Regions from separate parts of the Actinoplanes sp. NPDC051470 genome, predicted to be linked through region 1. Evidence: riboswitches for the same ligand, from Rfam matches in the RefSeq annotation. Region 1 holds a riboswitch; the other holds the start of a gene.

The links. Region 1 has a riboswitch for glycine ahead of AB0M54_RS35155 (L-serine ammonia-lyase). Riboswitches for the same ligand answer to the same signal wherever they lie in the genome.
Region 2: linked by a shared signal. The riboswitch ahead of gcvP (aminomethyl-transferring glycine dehydrogenase) and the one ahead of AB0M54_RS35155 (L-serine ammonia-lyase) in region 1 are both predicted to bind glycine.

What each region holds. Positions count from the first base shown of each region.
Region 1 covers NZ_JBFBAA010000026.1:101,278-116,557, forward strand. Annotated here, with positions in the region: gene AB0M54_RS35140 (RNA polymerase sigma factor) at 182-1,354, shown strand; gene AB0M54_RS35145 (hypothetical protein) at 1,386-2,321, shown strand; gene AB0M54_RS35150 (ankyrin repeat domain-containing protein) at 2,318-2,710, opposite strand; gene AB0M54_RS35155 (L-serine ammonia-lyase) at 2,757-4,112, opposite strand; glycine riboswitch at 4,258-4,347, opposite strand; gene AB0M54_RS35160 (SDR family oxidoreductase) at 4,504-5,343, shown strand; gene AB0M54_RS35165 (helix-turn-helix domain-containing protein) at 5,340-6,188, opposite strand; gene AB0M54_RS35170 (alpha/beta hydrolase) at 6,278-7,111, opposite strand; gene AB0M54_RS35175 (TetR/AcrR family transcriptional regulator) at 7,221-7,784, shown strand; gene AB0M54_RS35180 (prepilin-type N-terminal cleavage/methylation domain-containing protein) at 7,872-8,312, shown strand; gene AB0M54_RS35185 (ATP-binding protein) at 8,418-9,209, opposite strand; gene AB0M54_RS35190 (response regulator transcription factor) at 9,206-9,895, opposite strand; gene AB0M54_RS35195 (MMPL family transporter) at 9,901-12,156, opposite strand; gene AB0M54_RS35200 (TIR domain-containing protein) at 12,327-15,280, opposite strand, start outside.
Region 2 covers NZ_JBFBAA010000011.1:112,081-127,360, forward strand. Annotated here, with positions in the region: gene AB0M54_RS20715 (hypothetical protein) at 1-130, shown strand, start outside; gene AB0M54_RS20720 (hypothetical protein) at 99-371, shown strand; gene AB0M54_RS20725 (nucleotidyltransferase domain-containing protein) at 340-1,107, opposite strand; gene AB0M54_RS20730 (nucleotidyltransferase domain-containing protein) at 1,104-1,769, opposite strand; gene mgrA (L-glyceraldehyde 3-phosphate reductase) at 1,766-2,761, opposite strand; glycine riboswitch at 2,814-2,907, shown strand; gene gcvP (aminomethyl-transferring glycine dehydrogenase) at 2,984-5,794, shown strand; gene AB0M54_RS20745 (DUF5999 family protein) at 5,881-6,081, opposite strand; gene AB0M54_RS20750 (chorismate-binding protein) at 6,270-7,472, shown strand; gene def (peptide deformylase) at 7,483-7,980, shown strand; gene recQ (DNA helicase RecQ) at 8,065-9,897, opposite strand; gene pip (prolyl aminopeptidase) at 9,962-10,897, opposite strand; gene AB0M54_RS20770 (SpoIIE family protein phosphatase) at 10,894-12,819, opposite strand; gene ribA (GTP cyclohydrolase II) at 12,853-13,503, opposite strand; gene AB0M54_RS20780 (dihydrofolate reductase family protein) at 13,670-14,359, shown strand; gene AB0M54_RS20785 (lysylphosphatidylglycerol synthase transmembrane domain-containing protein) at 14,361-15,280, opposite strand, start outside.

The DNA of each region.
Region 1 (15,280 bases):
GGCCAAGATCCCGGAACTTCCAGGCGCCGACGAACTGGTGTCGGATTGCGGCCAGGATGTTCGTAGAACGGATGACAGGCCGCCCGCGAGGGACCCACGGACGACAGGAGATGCTGGCCAGGTGAGCGAGGATCAGATCCGCGAGGCGATCACACAGGCCCACCACGAGCAGTGGGGGCGGATGGTCGCCACCCTGACCCGACGGTTCGGCGACCTCGACATCGCCGAGGAGGCGGCTGCCGAGGCGTTCACGACCGCCGTCGAACGGTGGCCGGCCGACGGCGTACCCCCCAATCCGGCCGCCTGGCTGAACACCACCGCCAACCGCAAGGCCATCGACCGGATCCGGCGTGAGAACAAGCGGGACGACAAGCAGAAGGAGGCCACGATGCTGTCCGTCGACGACCCGCCCGAGCCGACCGGCGCCATCGAGGACGAGCGGCTCCGGCTGATCTTCACCTGCTGCCACCCGGCCCTCGCGCCGGAGAGCCGGGTGGCTCTGACCCTGCGCATGCTCGGCGGGCTGACCGTGGCCGAGATCGCCCGGGCCTTCCTGGTGCAGGAGACCGCCATGGGACGGCGGATCACCCGGGCCAAGGACAAGATCAAGGCGGCCGGCATCCCCTACCGGGTGCCGGCCGCGGAGGACCTGCCGTCCCGGGTGTCCGGCGTCCTCACCGTGCTGTTCCTCATCTTCAACGAGGGTTACCTGGCGACCGGCCCCGGCACCGATCCGGTCCGCCACGACCTGACCGCCGAGGCGATCCGGCTCACCCGGCTGATCCGCGGCCTGCTGCCCGGCGACGGCGAGGTGGCCGGGCTGCTGGCGCTGATGCTGCTCACCGAGGCCCGCCGCACCGCCCGCGTCTCGGCCGGCGGCGAACTGGTCACCCTGGCCGACCAGGACCGCGGGGCCTGGGACACGGCGCTGATCGCCGAGGGCCACCGGCTGGTGCGCGAACGCCTGGCCAGCGGCGTGGCGCCGGGGCGGTACCAGATCCTCGCGGCGATCAACGCCGTGCACACCTCGGCCCGCGACGTGCGGGACACCGACTGGTCCCAGGTCGTCGCCCTCTACGACCAGCTCGTCGTCCTCGACCCGTCACCGGTCGTCGCCCTCAACCGGGCCATCGCGGTCGCCGAGCTCGACGGCCCCGACGTGGCGCTGGCGGCCATCGACCGGCTCGGCGACCGGCTGTCCGGTTACCACGCCTACCACGCGGCCCGCGCCGAGCTGCTGCGCCGGCTGGGCCGAGGTGGTGACGCGCGGTCCGCGTACGACAAAGCCATCGACCTGGCCGGCAACACCGCCGAGACTGCCTACCTCACCCGCCGCCGCGACCAGCTCGCCTGAACCCCGGGCCGGCTCCGTTACCATGCGCGCCGTGCCGAACGTACGAGCCTTCCAACCCCTGGCCGCCGCCAAATGGCCCGCCGCCCGCGAGTTCCGGGCGGCGGTGAAGCGGCGTGACTGGCCGGCCGGACGCGCCGTGCTGGACGCGGCGACGCCGGCCGAGCGCACCCGGCTGCTCTGGGTCGGCGGGCAGGGCCGCGGCCTGGAGGACTGGCTGCGCGGGCTGGTCCGGGACCATCCGGAGGACAGCGCGCCCTACGCGATGCTGGGCCACCACCTGACGTTCCTCGGGTGGAAGATCCGCGGCGACCTCGAGCGGGTCAGCGCTCGGCGGCGCCAGGGTTTCGGCCGGCGGCTGCAACAGGCCGAGCAGGTGCTCCTCGAGGGCGCCGCGCGGCACCCGGGCGATCCGGCGGTCTGGACGATGCTGCTGACCTCGGGCCGTGGCCTGGACGTGGGCCTGGACGAGGCGTGGCGCCGCTACCACCGGCTGTCCACGATCGACCCGCAGCAGCCGCTCGCCCACACCGAACACCTGCAGCAACTGATGCCGAAGTGGGGCGGCGACTGGTATCAGGTGCACAAGTTCGCGTTCGGGGTGTGGGAGAGCGCGGCGCCCGGGTCGCCGACGCCGGCCCTGGTCGCGGAGGCCCACCTGGAGCACGCGCTGGAGATGCCCACCCGGGCGGCGACCAAGGCGCACATGCGGGCCGCGCTGCCGGAGATCCGGGCGGCGGCCGGGCACTCGGTCTGGCACCCGCGGTTCGAGCCGGGCGGCATCGACGCCGAGCTGGCCCTGGGCATGTTCGCGACCACGTTCTTCTGGTTCGGCGACCGTGCCGCCGCGGTCCGGTGCTACCGCCGGATGGGGAGGCTGGCCGTCTCCTGGCCCTGGGGCCCGGTCCGCTCGCTGGTCCCGACCAACCTGTGGTTGCTGTCCGCCGTCGCCCCCTTCCAGCGTGGCTAAGACCCCGGGCGCAGCAGCTCCGACATCTCCGGGAGCTTGAAGAACTCCGCCGTGGCCACCGCCGACGGCGTGCCCGCGGCCGGGTCGGCGCCGGCCGCGAGCAGGGCCTTCACCGTCACGGCGTTCTGCCGGAACACCGCGGCGGACAGCGCGGACTGGCCCCGGTCGTTGACCCGGTCCGGGTCGGCGCCCAGCTCCAGCAGCGCGGCCACGGTGTCCGGGTGATCGCGGTACGCCGCCAGGATCAGCAGGGTGTCGCCCTTGTCGTTGGTGAGGTTGGCCGGCAGGCCGGCGGCGACGTTGCCGGCCAGCTCCTCGGTGTCGCCGGCGCGTGCCAGGTCGAACATGCGGTGGGCGTACGCGATCGCTTCCTCGTCCAGGTCAGCCACGTCGTCCGACTACCCGCCCCGGCCGTACCTACACACCCCGGACGGGTCAGCACTCCACGATGTTGACGGCCAGGCCGCCGCGCGAGGTCTCCTTGTACTTGGAGTGCATGTCGCGGCCGGTCTGGCGCATGGTCCTGATCACCTTGTCGAGGCTGACCGTGTGCTCGCCGGTGCCGTGCAGGGCCAGCCGGGCGGCGTTGATGGCCTTGACCGAGGCGATCGCGTTGCGCTCGATGCACGGCACCTGCACCAGGCCGCCGATCGGGTCGCAGGTCAGGCCCAGGTTGTGCTCGATGCCCACCTCGGCCGCGTTCTCCACCTGCTCGGGACTGCCGCCGAGCAGCTCGCACAGGGCGCCGGCGGCCATCGCGCAGGCCGAGCCGACCTCGCCCTGGCAGCCGACCTCGGCCCCGGAGATGGACGCCTTCTCCTTGATCAGGATGCCGATGGCGGCCGCGGTGAGCAGGAAGCGCACGATCCCGTCGTCGGAGGCGCCGGGGACGAAGCGTACGTAATAGTGCAGCACCGCGGGGATGATGCCCGCGGCGCCGTTGGTGGGCGCGGTGACGACCCGCCCGCCGGAGGCGTTCTCCTCGTTGACCGCCAGCGCGAACAGGTTGACCCAGTCGACCACGTGCAGCGGGTCGGCGTCGTCCGGCCGGGCGCTGAGCTTGGCGAACAGGTCCGGCGCGCGGCGGGGGACGTTCAGGCCGCCGGGCAGGACGCCGCTCCGCCGGCAGCCACGGTCGACGCATTCGGCCATGACCCGCCAGATGTCCAGCAGCTCGGCGCGGATCTGCTCGGGCGTACGCCAGGCCTGCTCGTTGACCAGCATCAGGTCGGAGATCGACAGCCCGGTCTCCCGGCAGCGGCGCAGGAGTTCGGCGCCGGTGGTGAACGGCTGCGCGACGGCCGTGGTGTCCGGGACCAGCGCGATGCCGCCGTCGGGCCGCGCGCCCGTGACGAAGCCGCCGCCCACTGAGAAGAAGGTGCGCTGCTCGACCACGGCGCCGTGCTCGTCGTACGCGGAGAAGGTCATGCCGTTGGGGTGGGCCGGCAGCGACCGTCGGCGGTGCAGGACCACGTCGCGGTCGGGTTCGAAGACGACGGTACGGCCACCCGGCAGCGTGATCTTGCGATGTTCGCGGATCGACCGGAGGCGGTCCTCGACCCGGTCGACGTCGACGGTCGCGGGATCCTCACCGGCCAGGCCGAGCATGACCGCCCCCGGCGTGCCGTGACCGCGGCCGGTCGCCGCGAGCGAGCCGAACAGCTCGGCCCGCACCCGGGTCACGTCGCCCAGCGAGGAGGCGAAGATTTTGGCCGCGCGCATCGGGCCGACCGTGTGGGAGCTGGAGGGGCCGATGCCGATCGAGTAGAGGTCGAACGCGCTGACGGTCATGCGGAGGCCTCATTCTCTCCCGGAGCACGCGCCCCGGGCTGGGTTGAGCCTCCCCGCTCTGTCATCGGTGCCTGAGAGATTCACCGCCGGGTGGCGGCTTTCACCTTCGGCGCGGGACATGAGGGTCCCGGCTTTCCAGAGTCGCCTGGTTCGAGCGGTACGGTGCCTGAGAGATTCTGGGGAGAAGTTGCTCCTACGGCGCCCGAAGACCTCGGGACTCTCCCGCTCGACGTACGCGGCGGATCTTCAGTTATCCCGTCGAGGTTAGCCCGTGTTTCATGACCCGACCAGGGCTGCGGCGTTGCCGGGACATGGCCGGACAGCAACATCGGCCACCCGACATGGCAATCCTGGACCGGACGAGCGGTCAGCCCGGCGCTAGTTTCGGGCCATGACGACATGGTTCATCACCGGCACCTCCTCCGGGTTCGGCCGGCTGCTCACCGAACGGCTGCTCGACCGGGGCGACCGGGTCGCGGCCACCCTGCGCCGGCCCGAGGCGCTGGCCGACCTCAGCGCGAAGTACGGCGACCGGCTCTGGGTGGCCCGGCTGGACGTCACCGACGCCGAGCAGGCCCATCGGGTGGTGGCCGAGGCGTTCGCCGCGCTCGGCGCCATCGACGTGGTGGTCAACAACGCCGGGTACGGGGTCTTCGCCGCGGTCGAGGAGGCCTCCGACGAGCAGATCCGCCGGGTCATCGACACCAACCTGCTCGGGTCGATCCACGTCATCCGGGCCGCGCTGCCCCATCTGCGCGCGCAGGGCCACGGCCGCATCCTGCAGGTGTCGACGGCCGGCGGGCAGACCACCTACCCGAACTTCGGCTACTACCACGCCTCGAAGTGGGGCATCGAAGGGTTCTGCGAGACGGCGGCCCGCGAGATCGCCCCGTTCGGCATCGGCCTGACCATCGTCGAGCCGGGCGCGACGCCGACCGGGTTCGGCACCGCGCTCGACACCGCGGAGATCATGCCGGAGTACGACGGGACGCCGGCCGGCGGCGTCCGGCGCGCGCTGGCCAGTGGCGAGTTCCGGCTGCCCAACGACGCCGGCAAGATCGCCGCGGCGATGGTCGACCTGGTCGACTCCGGCCGCACGCCGCTGCGCCTGCCGCTGGGCTCGGACACGTACGAGGACATCCGCGCCTCGCTGGTCGCCCGCCTGGCCGAGCACGACGCCCAGCGCGACGTCGCCTATTCCGTCGTCACCGATTCCGTCGTCGAGGGCTAGGACCGCGCCTGGTCGCGGTAGTCCGACGGCGACGCGCCCACGTGCCGGCGGAACGTCCTCGCGAAGTGGGACGAATCGATGAACCCGCAGCGCAGGCCGATCTCCGAGACCCCGGCCCGGGTGGTGCGCAGCAGCCGCCGGGCCAGCTCGATCCGGAGCCGCAGATGGAACTGCGCGGGCGTCTCGCCGGTGTGCAGCTTGAACAGGCGCAACAGATGGAACCGGCTGAGCCCGGCCGCGGCGGCGAGCTCGGCCAGCGACACCGGCGTGTCCAGGCGTGCGTGCAGAAGATCGACAACCCGGGCTACGCGTACGTCGTCCCGGCGCGGCCCGGCCGGTTCCGGCGCCGTTCCGTGGTTGGTCAGCAGGTGCACCGCGATGAACTCGGCGGCCGTCGCGGCGTACAGATCGTTCACCCCCGCGCGGGCCGCGCGATGCAGCCGGGTCAGGACCGACCGGAGCACGTCGTCGTCGAAGGCCAGGGCGTCGGCCGGGCGCGTCGCACCCACCTCGTCGGCGACCCGGGTCATCGTCAGCGCCGGGATGAGCAGGCGGATCTGGGTCACCCGCTCGTCGCCGGTCGGCGAGGTCCACCGCAGGTCGCTGGGGACGTGCGGCGCCGTCGTGGACAGCGACCCGGCCCGCACCAGCCCCTCGGCCCAGCCTCGCCCGCGCCGGCTGCGTACCGTCCGGGCGCCCTGGATCTGCAGGTCGATCAGCTGCGCGCCGATGCCCGGCAGCTCGACCCGGTCGGCCTCCCCCGCGATCGAGAGAAGCCGCAGGTCGACCGACCGCCAGCCGGCGTCACGGCTGTCGAAGAGCGTGCGGGTCAGATCCACCGGCATGCTGCAATGATCCACGCCGGCCCGCGCACGACGTGATGACCGGGTCCATCGTGCTGATCGCGGGCGGGGCTCGGCATGCTCGCCGCTGACTACTTGGCCAGGAAGGCCAGCAGCGCCTCGTTGACCTCGTCGGCGTGGGTCCAGAGCAGCCCGTGCGGGGCGCCCTCGATCTCGACGTAGTCGGCCTGCGGGACCCGCTTGTGGAACTCGCGGGCGGTGGCGTCGATCGGCAGGATGTTGTCGGCGGTGCCGTGCAGGATCAGGGCCGGCACGTCGATGGCGGCGAGGTCGCCGCGGAAGTCGGTCAGCCAGGTGGGCACGACGGCGCTGGACGCGTACCAGGAGGCGCCGGCGGCGACGTTCCAGCTGTTGCGCAGGGCCTCCTCGGACAGGCGGCTGCCCAGGGTGTCGTCGGTGTTGTAGAAGCCCTGGTAGAACTCGGTGAAGTAGGCGTACCGGTCGGCGGTGACCGCGGCCTGGATGCCGTCGAAGACCTCCTGCGGCACACCGGTCGGGTTGTCGTCGGTCTTGAGCAGGAACGGTTCCAAGGAGGCCAGGAACGCGGCCTTGGCCACCCGGCCGGAGCCGTAGCGGCCCAGGTAGCGGCCGACCTCGCCGGTGCCCATGCTGAACCCGACGAGCACCACGTTCGTCAGGTCGAGGGTCTCCAGCACGGTGTTGAGGTCGGCGGCGAAGGTGTCGTAGTCGTAGCCGACGGTGGGCTGGCTGGACCGGCCGAAGCCGCGGCGGTCGTAGGTGATCACGCGGTAGCCGGCGGACAGCAGCGCCGCGCTCTGCTTCTCCCAGGAGTGGCCGTCGAGCGGGTAGCCGTGGATGAGCACGACCGGCTGCCCCTGCCCGTGGTCCTCGTAGTAGAGGTCGATGCTGGTGCTGTTCTCGGTTCCGACCTTGATGTACGGCATCGCCGTCTCCTTCGATCTGGCGGAGAACGATCGTTCTCCGGCGACAGGAGTAGCCTAGAGAACGTACGTTCTCAGTGCCAAGCGAAGCGCCAGGTGAGGGTGGTCACGCATGCCGGTCGGGGCTGACGAGGAGATTCGCGAGCAGGTGCTGGCCGCGGCCGACCGGCTCTTCTACCGCCGGGGCGTCCAGGCGGTCGGGATGGACGCGCTGCGTACCGAGGCCGGGGTCTCCCTCAAGCGCCTCTACCAGCTCTTCCCGTCCAAGGAAGGCCTGGTCGAAGAGGTTCTGCGGCGCCGGCACCAGGCCTGGGACGACCTCGTCGAGGCGGCCCTGGCGAGCGGCGGGACGCCTCGTGACCGGCTGCTCGCCGTCTACGACATGCTGTCCCGCTGGTTCGACGAGGACGACTTCCGCGGCTGTGTTTTCATCAACACCTTCGGCGAGCTGGGCGGCGCCGCGCCCGGTATCGCCGGGATCGTCCGCGAGCACAAGGCGCAGTTCCAGGCCCGCCTGGCCGAGCTGATCACCGAGGCCGGCGGCCCACCGGCGCTCGCGCCGCAGCTGGCCATCCTCGCCGAGGGCGCACAGACCACCGCCGCCATCGCCGGCACCAGTGACGCCGCCGGGCACGCCCGCGCGGCCGCCGCGACGCTGATCGACGCCGCGCTCTGACCTTCCTCAAGTTCTCCGCCGGGCCGCCGATCGAGGGCAGCACGGCAGCCAAACCCCCGGGCTGCCGACCCACACGGAGGATTGCTAATGAAGCGCAGCATCAAACCCGGCGACGAGGGCTTCACCCTCATCGAGCTCCTGGTCGTCGTGGTGATCATCGGCGTGCTCGTCGCGATCGCGGTGCCGGTTTATCTCAACTACCGCCAGGGCGCGGCGGACAAGTCGGCGCAGTCCGACGTCCGCGGCGGGGTCAGCGCGGTGGAGCAGTTCTACACCAGCAACAACAACACCTATCCGGACAGCATCACCGGCACCGGCAGCGTAACCCTGCAGATCGGCGGGACCGGCCCCGCGCAGACCATCGCCCTGTCGGACAAGACCCAGCTCGGGTACAAGAACAACGGCACCAGCTACCTGTTGTGCGCCAACAACACCGGCGGCAGCGGCAAGTGGTACCTCTACAACAGCGCCAACGGCGGCTCGGTCAGCTCGGCCGCCGGCGCGCTGACCCTGGCCACCTGCAGCTGACCCCGATGGTCTGCAGCTGACCCGTACCCCCGCCTCTCGCCGGCCTGGCGAGAGGCGGGGCCGAAGGTGACGACGGTCAGGAGACCGGACAAAAATCCACAATGGTCAATTTGTACGACAAGGCAGCAAGATCCGCACGGTGGTGCCCTCCCCCGGCGCCGAGATCACCCCGACGGTGCCGCCATGCGCGATCACGATCGCCTCCACAATGGCCAGGCCCAGGCCCGACGAGGCGCCCCCGCCGCGGCTGCGGCTGGGATCGGCCCGGTAGAAGCGCTCGAACACATGCGCCAGGTGCTCCGGCGCGATCCCGTCGCCCTCGTCGCGTACCGCGATCGCCACCTCGCGCCCCGGCCGGTCGATCGTGACCGTGACCGGCGTGCCGGGCGCGGTGTGCTGCACCGCGTTGCCGACCAGGTTGCGCAGCACCTGCTGAATCCGCGGCCCGTCACCGTCGACGACCGCCTCGGCCACGCCGAGCCGGGTGATGGCGCGGTCGGGGCTGACCACCCGGGCGTCCTCGACCACCTCGCCGGCCAGCGCCACCACGTCGACCGGCCGGCGGTCCAGCGGCCGGTCCGAGTCGAGGTGGGCCAGCAGCGCCAGCTCGTCGACGAGGAGCCGCATCCGGCCCACCTCGGCCTGCATCCGTTCCATCGCGTGGTCGAGCTCGCCGGGTTCGCGCAGGCCGCCCTGGACGTAGAGATCGATCCAGCCGTGCATGGTGGCCAGCGGCGTACGCAGCTCATGACTGGCGTCGGCGACGAAGCTGCGGAGCCGGTCCTGGGCCCGCCGCTGCCCGTCGAAGGCCTCCTTGACCGCCGTCGCGGCCGCCACCTCCGGGCCCACGATCAGCGCCCGCCGCCACCACTTCATCCTTTCCGCCGGGTTCTTCATCGCGCCACCGCCCGCAGGCTGTAGCCGAAGCCCCGCACGGTGCAGATCAGCGACGGCCCGCCGAGGTCGGTCTTGCGGCGCAGGTTGGAGACGAACCGCTCGACCACACCGGTGTCGCCGCCGAAGTCGTACTGCCAGACGTGGTCCAGGATCTGCGCCTTGGACACCACCCGCCCGGCGTTGGCCAGCAGGTAGCGCAACAGCCGGAACTCGGTCGGCGAGAGCTCGATCGGGCGCCCGCCCCGGGTCACCAGATGCCGGGCCTCGTCCAGCTCGAGGTCACCGCAGCGCAGCACGCCCTCGGGCTGCGCCGGCGGCACACGCCGGGCCCGCCGCAGCAGCGCCTCCAGCCGCGCGGCCACCTCCACCACGTCGAACGGCTTGGTCAGGTAGTCGTCCCCGCCCAGGCGCAACCCGCGCACCCGGTCGTCCAGCTCGTCGCGGGCCGACAGGAACATCACCGGCACGTGTACGCCCTGATCACGAAGCAGATGCACCAGGTCGAAGCCGTCGGTGCCCGGCAGCATCACATCCAGCACGATCGCGTCGGGCTCACCGGCCGCGATCACGGCCAGGGCGGCCGGGACGTCGCCGACCGCCGCCACCTCGAACCCCGCGAACCGCAGCGCCGACACCAGCAGCTCCCGCAGACCCGGGTCGTCGTCCACCACCAGGATGCTGTCCATGATGGTTATTTCATCACCGGGAGCCACCACGCTCGATGTCCGGCCATGGTCAGGACCGCCGGCACGAGCGTCATCCGGATCAGGAACGCGTCCAGGAGCACGCCCACGGCGAGCGCGAACGCGATCGGTTTCAGCGTGGCGTCGCCGCCCGGCAGGAAGCTCGCGAAGACCGCGACCATGATCAGGGCGGCCGCCGCGACCACCCGCGCCGAAGCCTGGAACCCGCTGGTGACCGCACGCCGCGGATCGCCGCTCCGGACGTACTCCTCACGCATGCCGCTGACCAGGAACACCTCGTAGTCCATGGCCAGGCCGAACAGCACCGCCATCAGGATGATCGGCATGAAGCTGATCACCGGGCCGGTGCGCGGGACCCCGATCAGCTCGGCCAGCCAGCCCCACTGGAACACCGCGACCACCGCGCCCAGCGTCGCGCCGACCGACAGCAGGAAGCCCAGCGTGGCCTTGAGCGGCACCACCAGCGACCGGAACGCCACGGCCAGCAGCAGGAAGGCCAGACCGACAACGATCAAGGCGAAGGGTACGAGGGCAGCGCGCAGAAGTGCGGAGATGTCGATGCCGATCGCGGTGGCCCCGGTGACCCCCACCGAACCCCAGCCCGCCGCCTCCAGCTTTCCTACCAACTGGTTGGTAAGTACGTCCTGCGGCCCGGTCGCCGGGATCACCGACACCAGGGCGTAACGGCCGTCGGTGGAAAGCTGAGGGCGCCCGACGGCCGCCACCCCGTCCACCGCGCCGAGTCGCTCGGCGAGCTTCGCTGCCTGGTCACTGCGCCCGACCGGCGCGGCATCGCCCTCGCGACCCTGGCCGGCGTCGCCCTCGCGAGCCGGGCCGGCGTCGGCGTCCCCCTTCCGGGCCGGGCCGGCAGCACCCTCCCGGGCCGGGCCGGCAGCACCCTCCCGGGCCGGGCCGGCAGCACCCTCCCGGGTCAGGTCGGCGAGGACCAGCAGTGGGCCGTTGAAGCCCGGTCCGAAGGCGGCCGCCGTCAGGTCGTAGGCCTGCCGCTGGGTGCTGGTTACCGGCGCGGAACCGTTGTCGGTGAGGGCCAGCCGCAGGTCGGCGGCGGGCACGGCCATCACGCCGAGCAGCGCGACCACGATGAGGGTTGTGACCAGTGGGCGGCGGGTGACCAGCCGCACCCACCACGCGCCCATCGGGCGCCGGGCCGGGCGCGAGCCGCGTCCCAGACGCTGGGCCGGGAGCGTGCCGCGTCCCAGGCGGCGGGCCAGGCGCGTGCCGCGTCCCAGGCGCCGGGCCGGGAGTGTGCCGCGTCCCGGGCGCAGCCGCTCCCCCAGGAGGCCCAGCAGCGCCGGGATCAGGGTGACCGCCACCAGCACCGCGACGATCACGGCGGCCGCCGCGGCCAGGCCCATCGCGCTCAGGAACGGGATCCCGACCACGGTCAGGCCGGTCAGGGCGATGACCACGGTGAGCCCGGCGAAGACCACGGCGGCACCGGCCGTGCCGATCGCCCGGGCCACCGACTCGGCCACCGGCAGGCCCGAGGCGAGCTGTGACCGGTGCCGCGCGACGATGAACAGCGCGTAGTCGATGCCGACGGCCAGGCCGAGCATGAGGGCCATCGGCGCCGCGGTTGTCGGCAGGGCCAGCGTGCCCGCGACCGCGGTCAGGCCGGCCAGGGTCACGCCCACCCCGAGCAGCGCGGTGAGCAGCGGCAGCCCGGCCGCCACGAGCGAGCCGAAGGTGATGACCAGGACGAGCAGCGCGATCAGCAGGCCGGCGGCCTCGGTCGCGCCGCCGGACTCGCCCTCGCCGTACGCGGAGCCGCCGAACTCGACCCGCAGGCCGGCGTCGCGGGCCGGTTGGAAGGCGTCCTCCAGCGCGTCGAGGGCGGGGCGCTCCAGCTGGGCGCTCTTCACCCGGTACTGCACGTTCACCAGGGCGGTCCGGCCGTCCGCCGAGACGATCGGCGCGGCCACCGCGGCCACCAGCGGCGCGTGCCGCGCCTCGGCCAGGGACGGCTCGACGGTGAGCCGGCGGCCGGCCGGGGCCACGAGAACGACCCGGACCGAAGCGCCGGACGCGGCCGGGAACCGCTCGGCGACGGTGTCCAGGGTCCGCTGGGCGCGCGAGCCGGGAATCGAGAAGTCGTCCTGGTAGGGGCCACCGGCGGTGGCGGCGAGCGCCCCGGCCGCGACGGTGACGGCCAGCCAGATCAGCAGGACGGTTCGGCGGCGCCGGCAGGTCCAGGCGCCGAGCCGGGTCAGCAGAGTGGTCATGCGCCCATCGCAACGTCCGCACCTGACGGTCCGTGGTGCCCGGACCTGACGGTTCGCTGACTCTCTGACGCTACCGGCCCGCGCCCGCCGGCCGAGAACCGCCTGCCGACCGCGATCGCGGCCGGCGAGAAGATCCCTACGGGCGCCTCACGCAGGCCGCCGTGAGCTGATCAGCAGGTCTTCCGGTAGTCCAGCTCGGGGACGAGACGGGCCCACTCGGCCTTGCTGAGGCCGGCTCCGGTGATGGCGCAGCTGAACGCGGCCGGGTCGGCGCGGAGACGGTTCATCGGGGCCAGGTCCCACATGCCGACCACGCCGAAGGGCTCGTTGGTGCCGATGGCGAGAGTCTGCCCGTCGGGGCTGAAGGCGATGGCCCCTTCGTCGTAGTTGTGCACGCTCTCGGTCCGGGAGAGCCGGACCGGCCGGACCGACTGGGCGATGTCCCACACCGTCGACCATCGGTCCCAGTCGGCGACGAGCAGGCTCTTGGCGTCAGCACTGAAGACGACCTTGCCGACCGCCCCGGCGTGGCCGGTCATGGTCGACAACAGCTCCGGCTCGGCCGGGTTGGAGATGTCGGTCAGGACCACCGACCGGTCCTGGCTGCCGGAGGCCAGGATCTGCCCGTCGGGGCTGAACGACACCGCCGTCACCGCGCCGGCGTGCCCGGCCGTCGTGGTGCCGAGCAGCTTGGGCGCCGACGGCTTGGTGATGTCCCAGACGTTGACCTTCTTGCCCGCGCTGATCGCCACCTTCTTCCCGTCGGCGCTGAAGGCGGCGGCCGGCGACACCTGACCCGGGACGTCGACGGAGGCGATCTGGCGCAGGTTGTTGTGGTTGCTGATGTCCCACAGCAGGAACTTCTTCGTGGCCGCCATCAGCATGTACCGGCCGTCGGGACTGAGCAGCACCTCGTGCATGAACTCGGGCAGCTTCATCGAGGCGAACGGCGCCGGCTTGGCCGGATCGGTCAGGTCCTGCAGCATGATGTGTTCCTGGTCGCCGGCGACGACGGTGCGGAGATCGACGCTGAAGCTCGCCCGGGTGATCGGACGGGCGGCATGCAGCCAGAGAGTGTTCTGGTGCACCGGCTCGTCGCTGCCGGACACCTTCCAGAACACGGCGGTGCCCTCGTTGCCGGCGGTCACGACCGTCTTTCCGTCCCGCGCGTACTGCAGCGCGACCACACCGCTGTGACCCCGTACGCTGCCGCCCCGCTGCGGGCCTGCGAAATCTTCCAGGCCCCAGAGCACCGCCGTCTCCGCACCCTCCACGGTCACCAGCGTTTTCAGGTCTCGGCTGAACAGGACCGACCCGATCTGGACGCGGCCCTGGATCCGGGCGATCTCACGCTTGTCGCCGTCGGTCGCGTCCCAGACGATGGCCGTGGCATCGGCGAACCCGGCGGCCAGACGCTTGCCGTCCGGACTGAACGCGAGCGTCAGGTTGCCCTTGCTGCTGCTGGTGAAGGTGTAGAACACCGTCGGCTTCGAGATGTCTCGCATGTCCCAGACGTTGACCGTGCCGTAGTAGTCACCGACGGCGAGCAGCTCCTGGGTGGGGCTGTAGGCCATGCCGTACGAGAGGTGGTTCAACGGGATGCGGCTCCGCAGCGCCGGGTGAGCCCGGTCGGAGACGTCCCAGATGTTGGCCGTACCCATCGCGACGGCGAGGGTCTGGCCGTCGCGGTTGAACGAGATGTCGCTCGTCGGCTCGCTGCCGATGCCCTGGCGCAGCACCGAGAGGACGGCCGGCTGGGACAGGTCGGCCAGGTCGTACAGGGTCGCGTAGCCCCATTCCTCACCGGGCTGGCTGGGCTGGCTGCGGTCGCCGATGGCCAGGGTGAGCCCGTCCGGGCTGAACGCGACGGCGGCGTTGTTGCGGAACCCGCCGGCGAACACCGAGATCCGCCTTGGATGCGCCGGATCACCGATGTTCCACAGCTCGGCGCCCCCGCTGAAGATGACGGCCAGCGTCTTCCCGTTCGGGCTGAACGCCAGCTCGGCGAATTGATCCCGGCCCGCGTCGATCGTCGACAGCTTGACCCGCCGGGCCGGCTCGGCCGCGTTCCACAGGGTGACGACACCGGTCTCGGGCTGGGAGGTCGCGAGCAGGCCGTTCGGGCCGGGCACGGCGCTGAACACGTCCTCGATCGAACCGAGGTGCCGGGTGGAGGTCACCAGCCCGGCCAGGTCCCGCTTGATGTCGTCGGCCGGGTTGATCTTCTGTGCCGCGACGCCCAGCTTGAACGCCAGCCGCGAGTCGTCGTTGACGGTGGCCTTGGCCTCGTTGACCAGGCGGCGGCTGATCGCGATCTTCTGCTGGCGGGCCGCCTCGTCACCGGCCTCCTTCGCCTTCTGCTCCTGCTGGCGGGCGATCTTCTCCTGCGCGCGGGCCTGGGCGCCGGCCTCGAGGGCCAGCTTCTCCTGGTCCGCGGCGATCTGCTTCTGCCTGGCGGCCTCGTCGCCCGCCTCGCCGGCCAGCTTCTGCTGCTCCTTGGCCAGCTGTTCCTGCTCCTTGGCCCGGTCCTGCTGGCGGCGCATCTCCTTCGCCGACTCACGGGCCAGCGCGCTCTGCCGCGCGGCCAGCTGCTGCTGCCGCTTGGCCCGCGCCGCCGCCGCGTCGGCCTTCGCCAGCTGCACCTTGACGTCGCCGGAGGCCTTGTCGGCGAGCGCCTTCTGCGCCTTCGCCGCCTCCTCCTGCTTCTGGGCCTCGGCCGCCGCGCCGCGTGCCCGCGCCTCACCGTCGCGCGCCAGATCTTCCTGCCGGGTGGCCTCGTCGGCGAACCGCGCCGCGTTGCCCCGCTGCGCCGTCGCCTCCTTCTCCTGCCGCCGGGCCTCGACGGCGGACGCGTTCGCCTGGGCGGCGTTCTGCACCGCCGACATCCCGGTCACCGAGGCCAGCACGGTCAGCAGCAGCAACATCGCCACCGCGGACAGGCGCAGCCGGCCCGCGCGGCGGTGCTGGCGGACGTCCTCGCCCTCGAGATCGTCCTTGCTGACGCCGTGCATCGGGGCGGCGAGCTGGGCGATCGCGTCGCGGAAGCGGGAGTGCCGCAGGCTCAGGTGCTGGTCGTCGCGGGCCCACCGCAGGTCGAGGTAGAGCGGCTCCTCGGCGAACACCC
Region 2 (15,280 bases), on a different contig from region 1:
GGCGCCGGTCCTGGAGCACTTCGGCCGGGCCGGCGACTTCTACTTCGACGAGATCGCCCAGATCCGGATGGCGTCCTGGTCGCGCGGCCGGGGCGTACGTGCTGGCGGCCGAACTGGGCGACGGCCGTGACATCCCGGCCGCCCTGGCCCGTTACGAGGCCGCGCTGCGCGAGCCGGTCGGCCACGCCCGCCGGATCGGCCCGTCGGTGCTGGCCTCGATCGTCCCGGGCAGCCGCGCCCAGGTCTGGGCCATGGCCCAGGCCATGCGCCTGCTCCCACGCCTGCCGGGTCCCGTCCGCAGCCGCCTGACCTCGTTCGGTGGTGGCCCGGCGGCCATGCTCAACGGCCTGGAGCTGCCGCCGGCCCGGTGAGGCGGACGCGGACGACCAGGTCGTGCAGGGCGCCGACCGCGTCGGGGTCGGGCTGGTCGGGCAGCCGGGACGCGTCGCGGGCGGCCTCCAGGTCGGTGCGCAGACGGGCCACGTCGTGGTCGAGGGCCGCTCGCACGTCCGGCGGGAACGGGCCGTGCTCGGCCGCGCGCTTGGCCGCGATCAGGTCGGGCACGTAGGCCGGGGCGTCCAGTTCCCGCAGGTCGGCGACCACCTCGCCGGTGCGCATCAGGTGGCGGCCGGTCAGCAGCACGCGCAGCAGGTAGAGCGCGGGCTTGAGCTCGCCGGTCTTGGCGAACAGCTTCTCCTGCGTCGCCGCGAAGCCCAGGTAGTGGTAGGCGTGGTTGCGGGTGACCAGGCGCGGCGCCAGGGCGGTCAGCTCGGCGTGCACGGGCGTGGTCACCACCACCAGCGGGGACAGCAGTTGCTCCAGCACGTACCCGTTGCGGCTGTTCAGAAGGCGGGCGAACTTGAGCAGGTCGTGGCTGACCACGTCGAGCTCGACGCCGTCGCGGAGGCCGTCGGCCTGGAGCGTCTGGGGGCCGGTGCGCAGGCCGACCACCTCGGCGGCGGGCAGCACGTGGCTGGCGCGCAGGTCGAGGTCGGAGTCGACGGACGCGAAGCCGTACAGGTGTGCGCCGCTCACGGTCGCGAAGACCAGGGGATAGGGCAGGTCGGTGGCGATCTGGCCGGCCCACTCCGGCACTTCGGTGGTCATTGCAGGCCCCTTTCGCGTACGCCGATGAGCACCTGATCGATCGTCTCGCGATCCGGCCGATCGGGCAGCCGGGTTTCCGTCGCGGCCGCGGCCAGGTCGGCGAGCAGTTCCGTGGCCCAGTCGGCCCAGGGCGCCTCGCCGTGCTTGATCGCGAGCAGCCGGTCCCGCAGTGGTGACACGTCGACCAGGATGTCGCCGGTACGCAACACATGGGCCCCGGCCAGCAGCAGCCGGATCATGTGCATCGCCTGCTTGTGGTTGACCACCCCGGTGCGCTCGCGGCGGGCCTCGACCCGGGCCAGCTGGTCGCGCGCGCAGTTGCCGTAGGTTTCGGCCACCCGCCGCGACAGGAACGCCCGCCGCGCGTCCCGCAGCGCCCGCCCGTCGGAGGTGATCGTCTCGATCAGCGGCGAGAAGAGCACCTCCAGCACCGTCGGGTTGGCCTGCGCGGCGAGCGTGCAGAACCGCTCGATCTCCCAGGAGAACTCCTCGTCGCGGGGGCCGTCGAGGTGGGTCGGCGGCTTGTCCAGCCGCCAGAACAGCCGGGTGGGCGCGGCGAACACACCCCGCCGGTCGTGGTCGGAGCCGGGGCCGTCGAGCCCGTAGGCCCGGGACCCGACCACGACCGACAGGATCGTGTGCTCGGGGACGAAGGACGTCACAGGTCCAGGACCGTGCCGTCGATCGCGTCGAGCTCGGCCGGGCTGAACGACAGGTTGCCCAGCGCGCCGATGTTGGCCTCCAGCTGGGCCACGCTCGACGCGCCGATGATCAGGCTGGTCATCCGCGGGTCGCGCAGCGCCCAGGCCAGCGCCAGCTGGGCCAGCGACTGGCCGCGGCCCTGGGCGATGTCGTTCAGCGAGTGCAGCCGGCCCATCGTTTTGGCGTCCAGCGCGTCCTCGTCGAGGAAGACGCTGGTGCGCACCCGGGAGTCGTCCGGGATGCCCTGGAAGTAGCGGTCGGTGAGCAGGCCCTGCTGGAGCGGGCTGAACGCGATGCAGCCGGCGCCGGCCGACTCGAGCGCGTCGAGCAGGTGGTCGCGCTCGATCCAGCGGTTCAGCATCGAGTACGACGGCTGGTGGATCAGCAGCGGCGTGCCGAGCTCGGCCAGGATCGCGGCGGCGCGGGTGGTCTGCTCGGCGGTGTAGTTGCTGATCCCGACGTACAGCGCCTTGCCGGCCCGGACCACCGCGTCGAGCGCGGCCATCGTCTCCTCCATCGGGGTGTCCGGGTCGGGCCGGTGGTGGTAGAAGACGTCGACGTAGTCCAGGCCCATCCGCCGGAGCGACTGGTCCAGCGACGAGACCAGGTACTTCCGCGAGCCCCACTCGCCGTACGGGCCCTCCCACATGTGGTAGCCGGCCTTGGTGCTGATGACCAGCTCGTCCCGGTACGGCGCGAGGTCGCTCGCGAGCAGCCGGCCGAAGTTCGACTCGGCGCTGCCGGGCGGCGGCCCGTAGTTGTTGGCCAGGTCGAAGTGGGTCACGCCGAGGTCGAACGCGCGCCGCACGATGGCTCGCTGGGTCTCGAGCGGCCGGGTGTCGCCGAAGTTGTGCCAGAGGCCGAGCGAGATCGCGGGCAGGCGCAGGCCGCTGCGGCCGGCCCGGCGGTAGGTCATCGTCTGGTAGCGGTCGTCCGCCGCGTGGTAGGTCACACACCACACTCTAGGAGCGAGATCATCAGCCGGTGCACTGGTAGTTTGGTCGCCAGCCGCTGCGGGAGAGATCACCGGAGCAAAGGTGGCGCCGAAGGGGCAAATCCTCCCCGGAACCTCTCAGGCACACGGACCGCGCGGGCAGGCGACTCTGAAGGACCCTTCGTGGGTACGACAGAGGGGGAGGGTCTGACACGACGACCCCCGGCCTGGAGTGCGCCCATGACGACTTTTGCCAACCGGCACATCGGTCCTGACGCCGACGAGCAGTCCCAGATGCTCAAGGCGATCGGCTACTCGACGCTGGACGACCTGATGGGCGCCGCGATCCCCGAGGTCATCCGCTGGCACGGCACGCTCGATCTGCCCGCGGCGGCCTCCGAGGAGGAGGCGATCGCCGAGCTGCGCGAGATCGCCGGCCACAACCAGGTCACCACGCCGATGATCGGGCTCGGCTACTACGGCACCGTGACGCCGGCCGTGATCCGCCGCAACGTGCTCGAGAACCCGTCGTGGTACACCGCGTACACCCCGTACCAGCCCGAGATCAGCCAGGGCCGCCTGGAGGCGTTGCTCAACTTCCAGACCATGGTCACCGATCTCACCGGGCTGACCACGGCCAACGCCTCGATGCTGGACGAGAGCACCGCGGTCGCCGAGGCGATGACCCTGGCCAAGCGCGGGTCCAAGAGCAGATCTTCGGTGTACGCGGTGGACGCCGACACCTTCCCGCAGACGCTCGCGATCCTGCGTACCCGGGCCGAGCCTCTCGGTATCGAACTGCGCCTGATCGACGCCTCGCTGGGCGGCGACGACCTGCCCGACGAGTTCTTCGGGCTGCACCTGCAATACCCGGGCGCCTCCGGCGCGGTCCGTGACCACGCCGCGCTCGTCGAGCGGGCCCACGCCGCCGGCGCCCTGGTCACGGTCGCGGCCGACCTGCTCGCGCTGACCCTGCTGCGGCCGCCGGGCGAGATCGGCGCCGACATCGCGGCCGGCACCACCCAGCGCTTCGGGGTGCCGCTCGGCTTCGGCGGCCCGCACGCCGGCTACCTGGCGGTCCGGGCCGGCCTGGAGCGGTCGCTGCCCGGCCGGTTGGTCGGCGTGTCCAAGGACGCGGACGGCGCCCAGGCCTACCGGCTCGCCCTGCAGACCCGCGAGCAGCACATCCGCCGCGAGAAGGCGACCAGCAACATCTGCACGGCGCAGGTCCTGCTGGCGGTGATGGCCAGCATGTACGCGGTCTACCACGGCGCCGACGGGCTGCGCGCGATCGCGAAGCGCATCCATCAGAAGGCCTTGGATCTGGCCGGCGGGCTCGCGGCGGCGGGCATCTCGCCGACGCACGACGCGTTCTTCGACACCGTGACCGTGCGCGTGCCCGGACAAGCCGCCGCCATCGTCGCCGCGGCCGGTGACCAGGACATCGACCTGCGCCTGGTGGACGCCGACACGGTGTCGATCGCCTGCGACGAGACGACGACCGACGCGCACGTCGAAGCCGTCCTGGGCGCCTTCGGGGCCACGGTCGCGTCGCCGGCCGAGTGCGGGGCGGTCGCTCTGGCGCGTACCAGCGAGTTCCTGACCCACCCGGTCTTCACCACCCACCACTCGGAGACCGGCATGCTGCGCTACCTGCGCCGCCTCTCCGACCGCGACTACGCGCTCGACCGGGGCATGATCCCGCTCGGCTCCTGCACGATGAAGCTCAACGCCACCACCGAGATGGAGCCGGTGAGCTGGGCCGAGTTCGCGAACATCCACCCGTACGCCCCGGCGTCGCGCACCGCCGGCTACGAGGCCCTGGTCGCCCAGCTCGAGGGCTGGCTGGCCGAGCTGACCGGCTACGACGCGGTGTCCGTGCAACCCAACGCCGGTTCGCAGGGCGAGCTGGCCGGCCTGCTCGCGATCCGCGGCTACCACCGCTCGCGGGGCGACCTCGACCGGGACGTCTGCCTGATCCCGTCCAGCGCGCACGGCACCAACGCCGCCTCCGCGGTGATGGCTGGCATGCGCGTGGTCGTGGTGGCCTGCGACGACAACGGCAACGTGGACCTGGCCGACCTCGACGCCAAGATCGTCAAGCACGCCGACCGGCTGGCCGCGATCATGGTCACCTACCCGTCGACCCACGGCGTGTACGAGACGTCGATCGCCGACCTCTGCGCCAAGGTGCACGAGGCCGGCGGCCAGGTGTATGTGGACGGCGCCAACCTCAACGCGCTGGTCGGGTTCGCGCGGCCGGGCAAGTTCGGCGCCGACGTTTCGCACCTCAACCTGCACAAGACGTTCTGCATCCCGCACGGCGGCGGCGGTCCCGGCGTCGGCCCGGTCGCGGTGCGCGCCCACCTCGCCGACTTCCTGCCCGGCGACCCGCTCGAGTCCGGCGATCACCACGCGGTGTCGGCGGCGGCGCACGGGTCGGCCGGCATCCTGCCGATCTCGTGGGCCTACCTGCGGATGATGGGCCCCGACGGCCTGGCCGCGGCGACGTCGGTCGCGGTGCTCGCCGCCAACTACGTGGCCGCCCGGCTCGCCGATCACTTCCCGATCCTGTACGCCGGGGAGAACGGCCTGGTGGCCCACGAGTGCATCCTCGACCTGCGCCCGATCACCAAGGCCACCGGCGTCTCGGTGGACGACGTGGCGAAGCGGCTGATCGACTACGGCTTCCACGCGCCGACCATGTCGTTCCCGGTGGCCGGCACGCTGATGGTGGAGCCGACCGAGAGCGAGGACCTGGCCGAGCTCGACCGCTTCTGCGACGCGATGATCGCCATCCGGGCCGAGATCGCCCAGGTCGCGGCCGGTGAGTGGCCGACGGGCGACAATCCGCTGGCGAACGCGCCGCACACGGCGGCCTCGGTGTCGGCCGACGAGTGGGAGCACCCGTACCCGCGCTCGGCGGCGGCGTACCCGGCCGGCGTGGATCGGATGTCGAAGTACTGGGCGCCGGTCCGGCGGATCGACGGGGCCTACGGCGACCGGAATCTGGTCTGCTCGTGCCCGTCGCCGGAAGCCTTCGAGGACTGATCGTCCCCGGCGAGGGGGCCGCGGCTCGGGTGCGGGTCGCGGCCCTGCTGTCGCTACTTTGCGTAGCGGTAACCTTGCGGTTCTTGTTACGCCGCGAGGGCGTGCTTACCCGGTCCGCGGTGCGGCTCGATGACCGTTCCGTCGGGCAGGATCTCGCCCGTGTCCTCAAAGACGATGACGCCGTTGCAAAGCAGGCTCCAACCCTGCTCGCGACAGGTCGCGACGATCCGGGCGGCCTCGCGGTCCGTGGCTCCGGCGGGTGGGCAAGGGCTCTTGTGCTGGCACATCAGGGGTATCTCCGATAGGGGCTGTGTGATGATTCACAACTGCGGTGACGAACGTTACCTCACTCCGAACGACTGCGGATGGGGCGGGTGACGGCGTCCCGTTGCCAGAATCCTCGCTTCCGATGGTCCACGGTAGGGGCGCTGTCGACCACTTCCCGACACCTCCTTCATGTCTCATTCCGGCATCACTGAGCTCCGGCCAGGGCGGTCACCGTCTGTCATCTACCTTCCAGTGGTCTCTGACGGACGGCGGTGACCCCGCAGAGCTTGTCGCCGAGTTCCTCTCCTCCGCCGGACTGCGCGTGCGAAACCTCGGCCGAACGGCCACCCAAGTCCACCCGACCGGCGATGGCACTCCGTGCGGCGCCGCACTCTATGTATCCGCCGCCGCCGGTTCCGTGATGGCCGGCGGCGCCGTCGGACCACCGACCCCGTCGCCGGCCCTCCCTGACGTGTACGCCGTCGTCCTCGCGCACGGTTCATCCGGTCCGGAACCGGCCGGCGCATCGGCCTCCGCGTTGCGTCCGGGAGCGACCCCTTCTCCCGCCGCGCTGTCGTCGCGGCCTTTCTCGCTGGAACCCTGGGCCGACAGCTGGACCGCGGATGACCATGCGCGGGCCGTGGCGCTGGCCCGGGAGGCCATCGCCCGCGGCGACATCTATCAGGTCAACGTCGTCGGGCACGCCTCCGCGGCCTACACCGGCGATCCGATCCCGGCGCTGTCCCGGCTGGCCCGGCTGGCCGGCGCCCGCTACGGCGGCGTGCTGGCCGGTGACGGCTGGGCGATCGGCTGCGCCTCGCCCGAGACGCTGGTCGAGGTGCGCGACGGCCGGGTGATCACCCGCCCGATCAAGGGCACCCGCCCGGCCACGCCGGCCGGCCGCCACGAGCTGCTGACGTCGGCCAAGGAGCGGGCCGAGCACATCATGATCGTCGACCTGGAGCGCAACGACCTGTCCCGGCTGCCCGGCGCCGGCCCGGTGCGGGTCGACCAGCTGTTCGCCGTACGCGAATGGAGTGGGCTCTGGCAGGCCGAGTCGGTCGTCTCCGCCCCCTTGGACGGCGACGTGGACCTGGCGTCGCTGCTGCGCGCGGTGTGCCCCGGCGGCTCGGTCACCGGCGCGCCCAAGCTGGCCGCCCTGGACGAGATCGCCCGCCTCGAACCGGTCGGCCGCGGCGCCTCGATGGGCGCCCTCGGCTGGATCGGCCACGACCACCTCGACCTGGGCCTGACCATCCGCACCGCCGCGGCCGACGGCGACCACTTGCACGTCTGGGCCGGCGGCGGCATCACCTGGGACAGCGACCCGGCGGCCGAGGTGGCCGAGGCCGCCGCCAAGGCCGGCCCGCTGCGCGCCGCCCTGTCATCGTCGGCGGTAACGGCTGGATAGGCTTACGGTCATGACAATCAGGCCCATCCGCGTGTTCGGCGACCCGGTTCTGCGTACCGAGGCCGACCCGGTCACCGACTTCGACGCCGAGCTTCGCCGGCTCGTGCGCGACCTGGAGGACACGGTCCGCGAGCCCGGCCGGGCCGGCGTGGCCGCACCGCAGATCGGGGTGAGCCTGCGCGTCTTCTCGTACAACGTGGACGACGTCATCGGCCACCTGATCAACCCGGTGCTGAGCGACTTCGAGGGCGAGCAGGACGACGAGGAGGGCTGCCTGTCCGTGCCCGGCCTGTACTTCCCGACCCGCCGCGCCCTGCGGGTGACCGCCACCGGCCAGGACCACCACGGCGAGCCCCTGGTCATCCACGGCGAGGGCTTCCTGGCCCGGGCCCTGCAACACGAGACCGACCACCTCGACGGCACGATCTACATCGACACGCTGACCGGCGACACCCGCCGCCAGGCGCTGCGCGAACTACGCAAGATCCGCCCCGCCCGGCCGCTCTAGCCGGACAGCCGTCGAGGTGGCGGCCCGGCCGTCCGCGCCGCCCTCGTTGCGGCGGGCCCGGCGCCTACTCCCGCTGCCTGCCGATCAGGGGGCTGACCCCTCGGCCAGGGTCTCGAGGACGTCGGGGCCGAACTTCTCGAGTTTGGCGCGGCCGACGCCGCTGACCGTGCCCAGTTCGTCGAGGGACGTCGGGCGCAACGCGGCGATCGCGCGCAGGGTCGCGTCGTGGAAGATGACGTACGCGGGGAGCTTCTGCTCCTTGGCCACGCGGCCGCGCCAGGCCCGCAGGCGCTCGAAGATCGGCTCGTCCTCGGGCGACATCGGGGTGGCCGCCGCCGACGGTGAGGTGCGGGACGCGCGCGGGGCTTTGGCCGGCTTCTCGGGCTCGCGGCGCATCATGACCTTGCGATCGCCGCGGAGCACCGAGGTGCTGTCTTCGGTCAGCACCAGCGTGCCGTAGTCGCCCTCGACCGTCACCAGGCCGGCGGCCAGGAGCTGGCGGACGACGCCGCGCCACTCGGGCTCGCGCAGGTCGGCGCCGATGCCGAAGACGGACAGCTCGTGGTGGCGGTGTTGCAGAACCTTCTCGGTCTCCTTGCCCAGCAGGATGTCGATGGACTGACCGGCGCCGAACTTCTGGCCGCGCTCGCGTTGCAGCCGCCAGACCGTGGACAGGAACTTCTGCGCGGCGACCGTGCCGTCCCAGGCCTCGGGCGGGTTGAGGCAGGTGTCGCAGTTGCCGCAGCCGCCCTCGGTGACCTCGTGCTGCCCGAAGTAGTCGAGCAGCCGGGCCCGGCGGCAGGTGACCGTCTCGCACAGCGCCAGCATCGCGTCGAGGTGGGCGGCCGCGTTGCGCCGGTGGGACAGGTCGCCCTCGGACGACTCGATCATCTTGCGCTGCTGGACGACGTCGGCCAGCCCGTAGGCCAGCCAGGCCGTGGACGGCTGCCCGTCGCGGCCGGCCCGCCCGGTCTCCTGGTAGTAGCCCTCGACCGACTTGGGCAGGTCGAGGTGGGCCACGAACCGGACGTCGGGCTTGTCGATACCCATGCCGAACGCGATCGTGGCCACCATGACCAGCCCCTCCTCGCGGAGGAAGCGGGACTGGTTGGTGGCGCGGATGACCGGGTCGAGCCCGGCGTGGTAGGGCAGCGCCGGGATGCCCTCGTCGACCAGGTAGGCCGCGACCTTCTCGACCGAGGCCCGGGACAGGCAGTAGACGATGCCGGCGTCGCCCGGGTGTTCGTTGCGCAGGAAGGAGATCAGCTGCCGGCGCGGCTCGGCCTTGGGCACGATGCGGTACTGGATGTTGGGCCGGTCGAAGCTGGCCGTGAAGTGTCGCGCCAGGGTCAGGTCGAGTCGGCTGGCGATCTCTTCCTTGGTGGCCGTGGTGGCGGTGGCGGTCAGCGCGATCCGCGGCACGTCGGGCCAGCGTTCGTGCAACATCGACAGCTGGAGGTAGTCGGGCCGGAAGTCGTGGCCCCACTGGGACACGCAGTGGGCCTCGTCGATCGCGAACAGCGCCACCGTGCCGCGTTCGAGCAGCCGCTGGGTCGACGGCGTGCCCAGGCCCTCGGGCGCGACGTAGAGCAGGTCGAGCTCGCCGGCGATGAACTCCTGCTCGACGAGCTGGCGCGACGAGTAGTCCTGGGTCGAGTTGAGGAACCCGGCCCGCACCCCGAGCGTGCGCAGCGCGTCGACCTGGTCTTGCATGAGCGCGATCAGCGGGGAGATCACCACGCCGGTGCCGGGCCGGACCAGGGCGGGAATCTGGTAGCACAGCGACTTGCCGCCGCCGGTCGGCATCAGCACCAGGGCGTCGCCGCCGTCGGTCACGTGCTCGATGATCTCTTGTTGCTGCCCGCGGAAGTCGGGGTAGCCGAAGACCTGATGGAGGACGTCCTTGGGCGAGGTCACTGAGCGATAGTAGTTACCTCGCCGGGGGAACGGCCGGACCCTGTGGACAACCCGGGAATCTCCATCAATCGAGCGAGATCGCGGCCGTCCGGAGGGCGGCCATCAGCTCGGGCTCCGTGCGCAGATGTCCGGCGTTGACCATCTCCAGGGTCAGGTTCTCGCCGTACGCCCGGGCCAGGTCGTACGCCTCGACCGGCGGCGTGCACATGTCGAACCGGCCCTGGACGACCCGGCACGGCAGGTGCCGGACGGCGTCGAGCGAGTCGAGGATGAAGTTCTCCGGCACGAAGCCGCTGTTGCCGACGAAGTGCGTCTCGATGATCGCGCAGGCGACCGTGTTGTCGTCCTCGTCGACGTAGCGGGCCACCGCGGCGGCGTCGTAGTTCATCGAACACAGGGTCAGCTCCCAGGTGACCCACGCCCGGGCGTACCGCAGAGCCTCGGCCGGGTCGGGCGAGCGGAACTTCCCGGCGTACCAATCGATGATCTGTTTCCCGCTGGACCGCCGATCGGCCGGGACCGGGGCGATGAACGTCTCCCACTCGGCCGGGAAGTGCGTGCGCGGACCGCCCAGCGTGAGCCATTCGTCGTCCTGCCGGCGCAGCAGGTAGATGCTCCAGAGCAGCAGGCTGCGCACCCGCGCCGGATGGGCGATCGCGAAGAGCAGGCTGAGCGTCGAGCCCCACGAGCCGCCGGCCACGTGGGCGGTGTCCCAGCCGCGGTGGGTCATCAGCGCGTCGATGTCGGCGACCAGGTCGGCCGAGGTGTTGTGCTCGACGCTGCCGGTGGGCGTGCTGCGGCCGCACCCGCGCTGGTCGAAGAAGAGCACCCGATGGCGCGCCGGGTCGAAGAGCAGCTTGTGGGTGTCGTTGAAGGCGGCGCCGGGACCGCCGTGCAGACAGACGACGGGTACGCCGTCCGGCGCGCCCCATTCCTCCCAGTAGAGCGCGTGGCCGTCGCCGACCTCGAGATGTCCACTGTCGAGCACGGCGCCGGTCATGGGGATCCGATCGAGACGTCGGGGATGGCGACGAGCGCGAGCACGTGCCGGGCGGGGGAGTCGGGCGCCGCGACCAGGGTGAGCTTGCCGCCCTGCCGGCCGTGCCGCTCGGCCACCCGGTGCAGCGCCGAGACGCCGGCGCTGGCCAGGTGGGTGACAAGGGTGAGGTCGACGGTGAGCGGCAAAGTGCCGCCCCGGCTGCGCCGGAGCAGGCCCTGTTCCAGGCGGTCGGCCGTGGTGGTGTCGATCGGGCCCTGGACGCGTACGCCGCCCTCGACGCCGTTCAGCTCACCGAGGTGGAAGTCGGCCGGGGCCGCGGCGGGCAGCGGCGCGGACGCGTTGGCGAGCAGCGCGGGGCGGGTCAGCGTGTGGCGGACGGTCGCCACGGTCCCGGTCGCGGTCGGCTCCACCCGCATCGACTCGACCAGCTGCGACGTCAGCGCCAGGCCGCGGCCGCGCGTCGACTGCCGGGCCGGTTCGCGCCACCGGCCCTGGTCGGTGATCGTCGCCTCCAGGCAGCCGGCCGCGTCGAGTTCGGCGTGCAGCCGCACCACCGGCGCCCGCGGCGGGTCGGTGACGCCGTCGAAGGCGTGCTCGATCGCGTTGGTCACCAGCTCGCCCAGCGCGTGTTGCAGCAGGAAGGTGTCGTGGTCGGTGGCGCCGAGCCCGGTCAGCCACTCGCCGATCGCCGTGCGGGACGGGCGCAGCGACCCGGGCTCGGCGGGCAGGGTCAGGTCGAGCGGGCCGGGCGGGGCGACCCGTTGCACGGCCAGCACGGTGATGTCGTCGCTGTGTCCGGTGGTGCGCACCAGCAGCTCGACCGTCTGCGAGCAGACCCGCTCGGCCGGGCTCAGCTCGGGGGCGCGCAGGGCCCGCCCGGCCGCGCTGTCGGCCGCCACGTGGGCCAGCTCGGCGGTGCTGTCCGGGATGGTGCGGCCGGGGCGCTCCAGGATGCCGTCGGTGTAGAGGACGAGCACGTCGCCTTCGGCGAGGGTCGCGGTGCGTACGGGGAAGAGCGCTCCGGTGCCCAGTGGGGTGCCGCCGGTGCCGGGCAGGTAGCGGCTCTCACCCGCGGCCGTCACGACCAGGGGCGGCGGATGCCCGGCCGTGCAGTAGGTCAGCGAGCCGTCGGCCGGGTCGAGCAGCGCGAGGCAGACCGTGGTGGCGTGGGCGGCCGGGAGCCGGCGGGCCAGGCGGTCGGCCGCCGCGAACGCGTCGACCGGGTGGTCGCCGGTGTCCAGCCGGTCGCGCAGCACCGCGCGGAGCTGGCCCATCACGCCGGCGGCGGTCACACCGTGGCCGACCACGTCGCCCACGACCAGGGCCACCGTGCCGTCCGGGCGGGTCACCGCGTCGAACCAGTCGCCGCCGGCCGCGCTGTCGGCCACCGCGGGCAGGTAGCTGGCCGCGATCTGGGCCCCGGGCACCACCGGCAGGCCGGCCGGCAGCAGCTCGCGTTGCAGGGCGGCCACCACGTCGCGGGTCTGCTCGTAGCGTTCCTGCAGGTCGGCCGCCTCGGCCTCGGCGGCCAGGCGGCTGCGTACGCTCTCGGTCACGTCGAAGCCGGCGCCGATCACGCCGCGCAGCGATCCGTCGGGGTTCCGCCACGGCACGATGGTGAAGTTGGCCCACATCTCGATCGTGCCGCCGCCGGGCGCGTCCAGGTGGACCCGCCACTCCTGGCCATTGCTGGGCTCGCCGGTCTTGTACACCTCGTGGTAGGCGTCGGGGATCTGCTGGCCGACGAGGTCGCTGAGTACCTCGCGGACCGGCCGGCCGATGATGTCGCGACCGTCGAGCACCGCCCGGGTGGCCCCGCTGACGGACACCATCAGCAGGTCGGGGCCCTCGCAGACGGCCAGGATGAACGGCAGCTGCTCGATCGCGTCGGCGAGCAGCCCGTCATCGGCGGGCACGGTCACCGCCCCATCCTGCCGTATGCCGGACCTTCCGGCTCACTCCGCCAGCGGAAGATCGATCGTATGGGCGGTGTGTGACGCCTTTGTGGCCAGATAACGGACGTTTGCCGCGGATACGTGCACACCGGTGGGGATCTGTTCCTCGACCTTCACCCCGGCCGCCTTCAACTGCTCGGTCTTGTCGGGGTTGTTGCTCAGCAGCCGGATGCGTTCCGCGCCCAGGGCCAGCAGCATCTGCGCCGCCACGGTGTAGTCCCGCTCGTCCTCGCCGTGCCCCAGGGCCACGTTCGCCTCGTAGGTGTCCAGGCCGGCGTCCTGCAGCGCGTACGCGTCGAGCTTGGCGTAGAGCCCGATGCCCCGGCCCTCCTGCCGCAGGTAGAGCAGGAGACCGCCGGCCTCGGTGATCCGTTCCACCGCCTCCCGCAGTTGGGGACCGCAGTCGCAGCGCTGGCTGCCGAAGACGTCGCCGGTGAGGCACTCGCTGTGTGGCCGGACCAGGGGAGGGCGGCCGCCGACCGAGGACCGGGCCACCGCCCGACGCCAGTCACCCAGGCCCAGGGCCAGGTGCTCCTTGCCGTCCACCAACCCGTCGAAGGTGAACACGCGGGCACTGCTGGTGTAGCCGTCGCCGAACCGCAAGGGAACCGTCACCTGCGTCCGTACGACCGCCTCGGGTGTCTGTCTCATCGGCCCTCCTCGTACTGCGGCCTCGCGCCCCCGGCACGATGCCCAAAGATCTCCGTCACCATGCCGTAACAGGATGTGAATGTGCCAGCAATCGAAGCTCCGATTATCTTGGACGCATCGTGATCGGCCAGGGTGACGATCGTCGCTCGCCAGGAAGGGAACATCGGTGGGTGAGCGACCGTACGTGCTGCTGAGCTGCGGCATGTCCATCGACGGATATGTCGACGACACCGCGGTGGAACGGCTGCTGCTGTCCAACGAGGCCGATTTCGACCGGGTCGACGAGGTGCGGGCCGGCTGCGACGCGATCCTGGTCGGGGCGGCCACCGTCCGCACCGACGATCCCCGGCTGCTGGTCCGCTCGGCCGAGCGCCGGGCCCGCCGGGCGGCCCGGGGTCAACCCCCGACCCCGATCAAGGTGACCGTGACCAGCAGCTGCGACCTCGACCCGGCGGCGCGGTTCTTCACCACGGGCGACGTGACGAAGCTCGTCTACTGTGCCTCCGGAACGGTCGAGCTGGCGCGCAAGCGGCTCGGCGACGCGGCCGAGGTGGTCGACGGCGGCGAGCCGGTCGACGTCCACCGGGTCACCGCCGACCTGCACGAGCGGGGCGTCGGCCGGCTGATGGTCGAGGGCGGCGGCACGATGCACACCCAGTTCCTCAGCGCCGGCCTGGCCGACGAGCTCCAGCTCGTGGTCGCGCCGATCTTCGTCGGTGACTCCCGGGCGCCGCGCTTCGTGCACGACGGCGTCTTCCCGTGGGGCCGCGACCGCCGCGCCGACCTGGCTTCCGTTCAGCAGATCGGCGACGTGGTCCTGCTCAGGTACGCGCTCTCGGACCGGTACGCCGGGTAGCTCAGGCACCAGTCGTTGCCAGGACGCGCGGGGCGGGACGCTGAGCCGGGATGAAGGCGGGCGCGACCTCCGGCCCGACCTGCGGAACGGCCACCGGCTCGAGCACCGGCTCGGCCACGGCCACGGGCGCCGTCGTACGCGACCGGGCCGCGAAGCGTGCGATCAGCACCACCGCGCCGGGCAGCGCCGCCACGAAGGCGAACACGCCGTACACCACCGCGATGGTCAGGCCCTGGGTGGCGCTCATCCCGGCGGCGGCGAACGCCCACGCGGTCACGCCCTCACGCGGTCCCCAGCCGCCCACGTTCAGCGGCAGCGTCATCGCCAGCAGCGCGAGCAGCATCAGCGGGGCCAGCCGCAGCACCGAGGCGGTGGAACCGGCGGCCCGGGCGGCGACCACGAACGTCGCCAGGTGGCCGGCCAGCACGACGCTCGACGCCAGCAGCACGCCCGGCCAGTTGCGCCGGGACAGCAGGCCGGTGCGGATCTCGGCCAGCCCGGTGCGCGCGCCCTTGGCGATCCGCGAGGTGCCGCTGCGCAGGCGGCGCGTGCCGAGCACGACGATCGCGCCGGCCGCGAGGATGGCCAGGGTGGTCGCCGCCGCCGCGGCTCCGTGCCGCGCCAGCACGTCCAGGACCGGCGAGGGCACGGTGACCAGCACGGTCAGGCCGACGACGAAGAGGACGATCTGGCCCGCCGTACGCTCCAGCACCACCGCGCGGACGCCGCGGCCGACATCACCGGTGTCCTTGCCGTGCCGCACCGCGCGGTCCACGTCGCCGAGCACCCCGCCGGGCAGCGCCGCGTTCAGGAACAACGCCTTGTAGTAGTCGGCGATCGCGGCCCGCATCGGCAGGCGCATCCCGATCCCCCGGGCCACCAGGCACCAGCGCCAGGCGCTGAACACCGTGGTCGTGACGC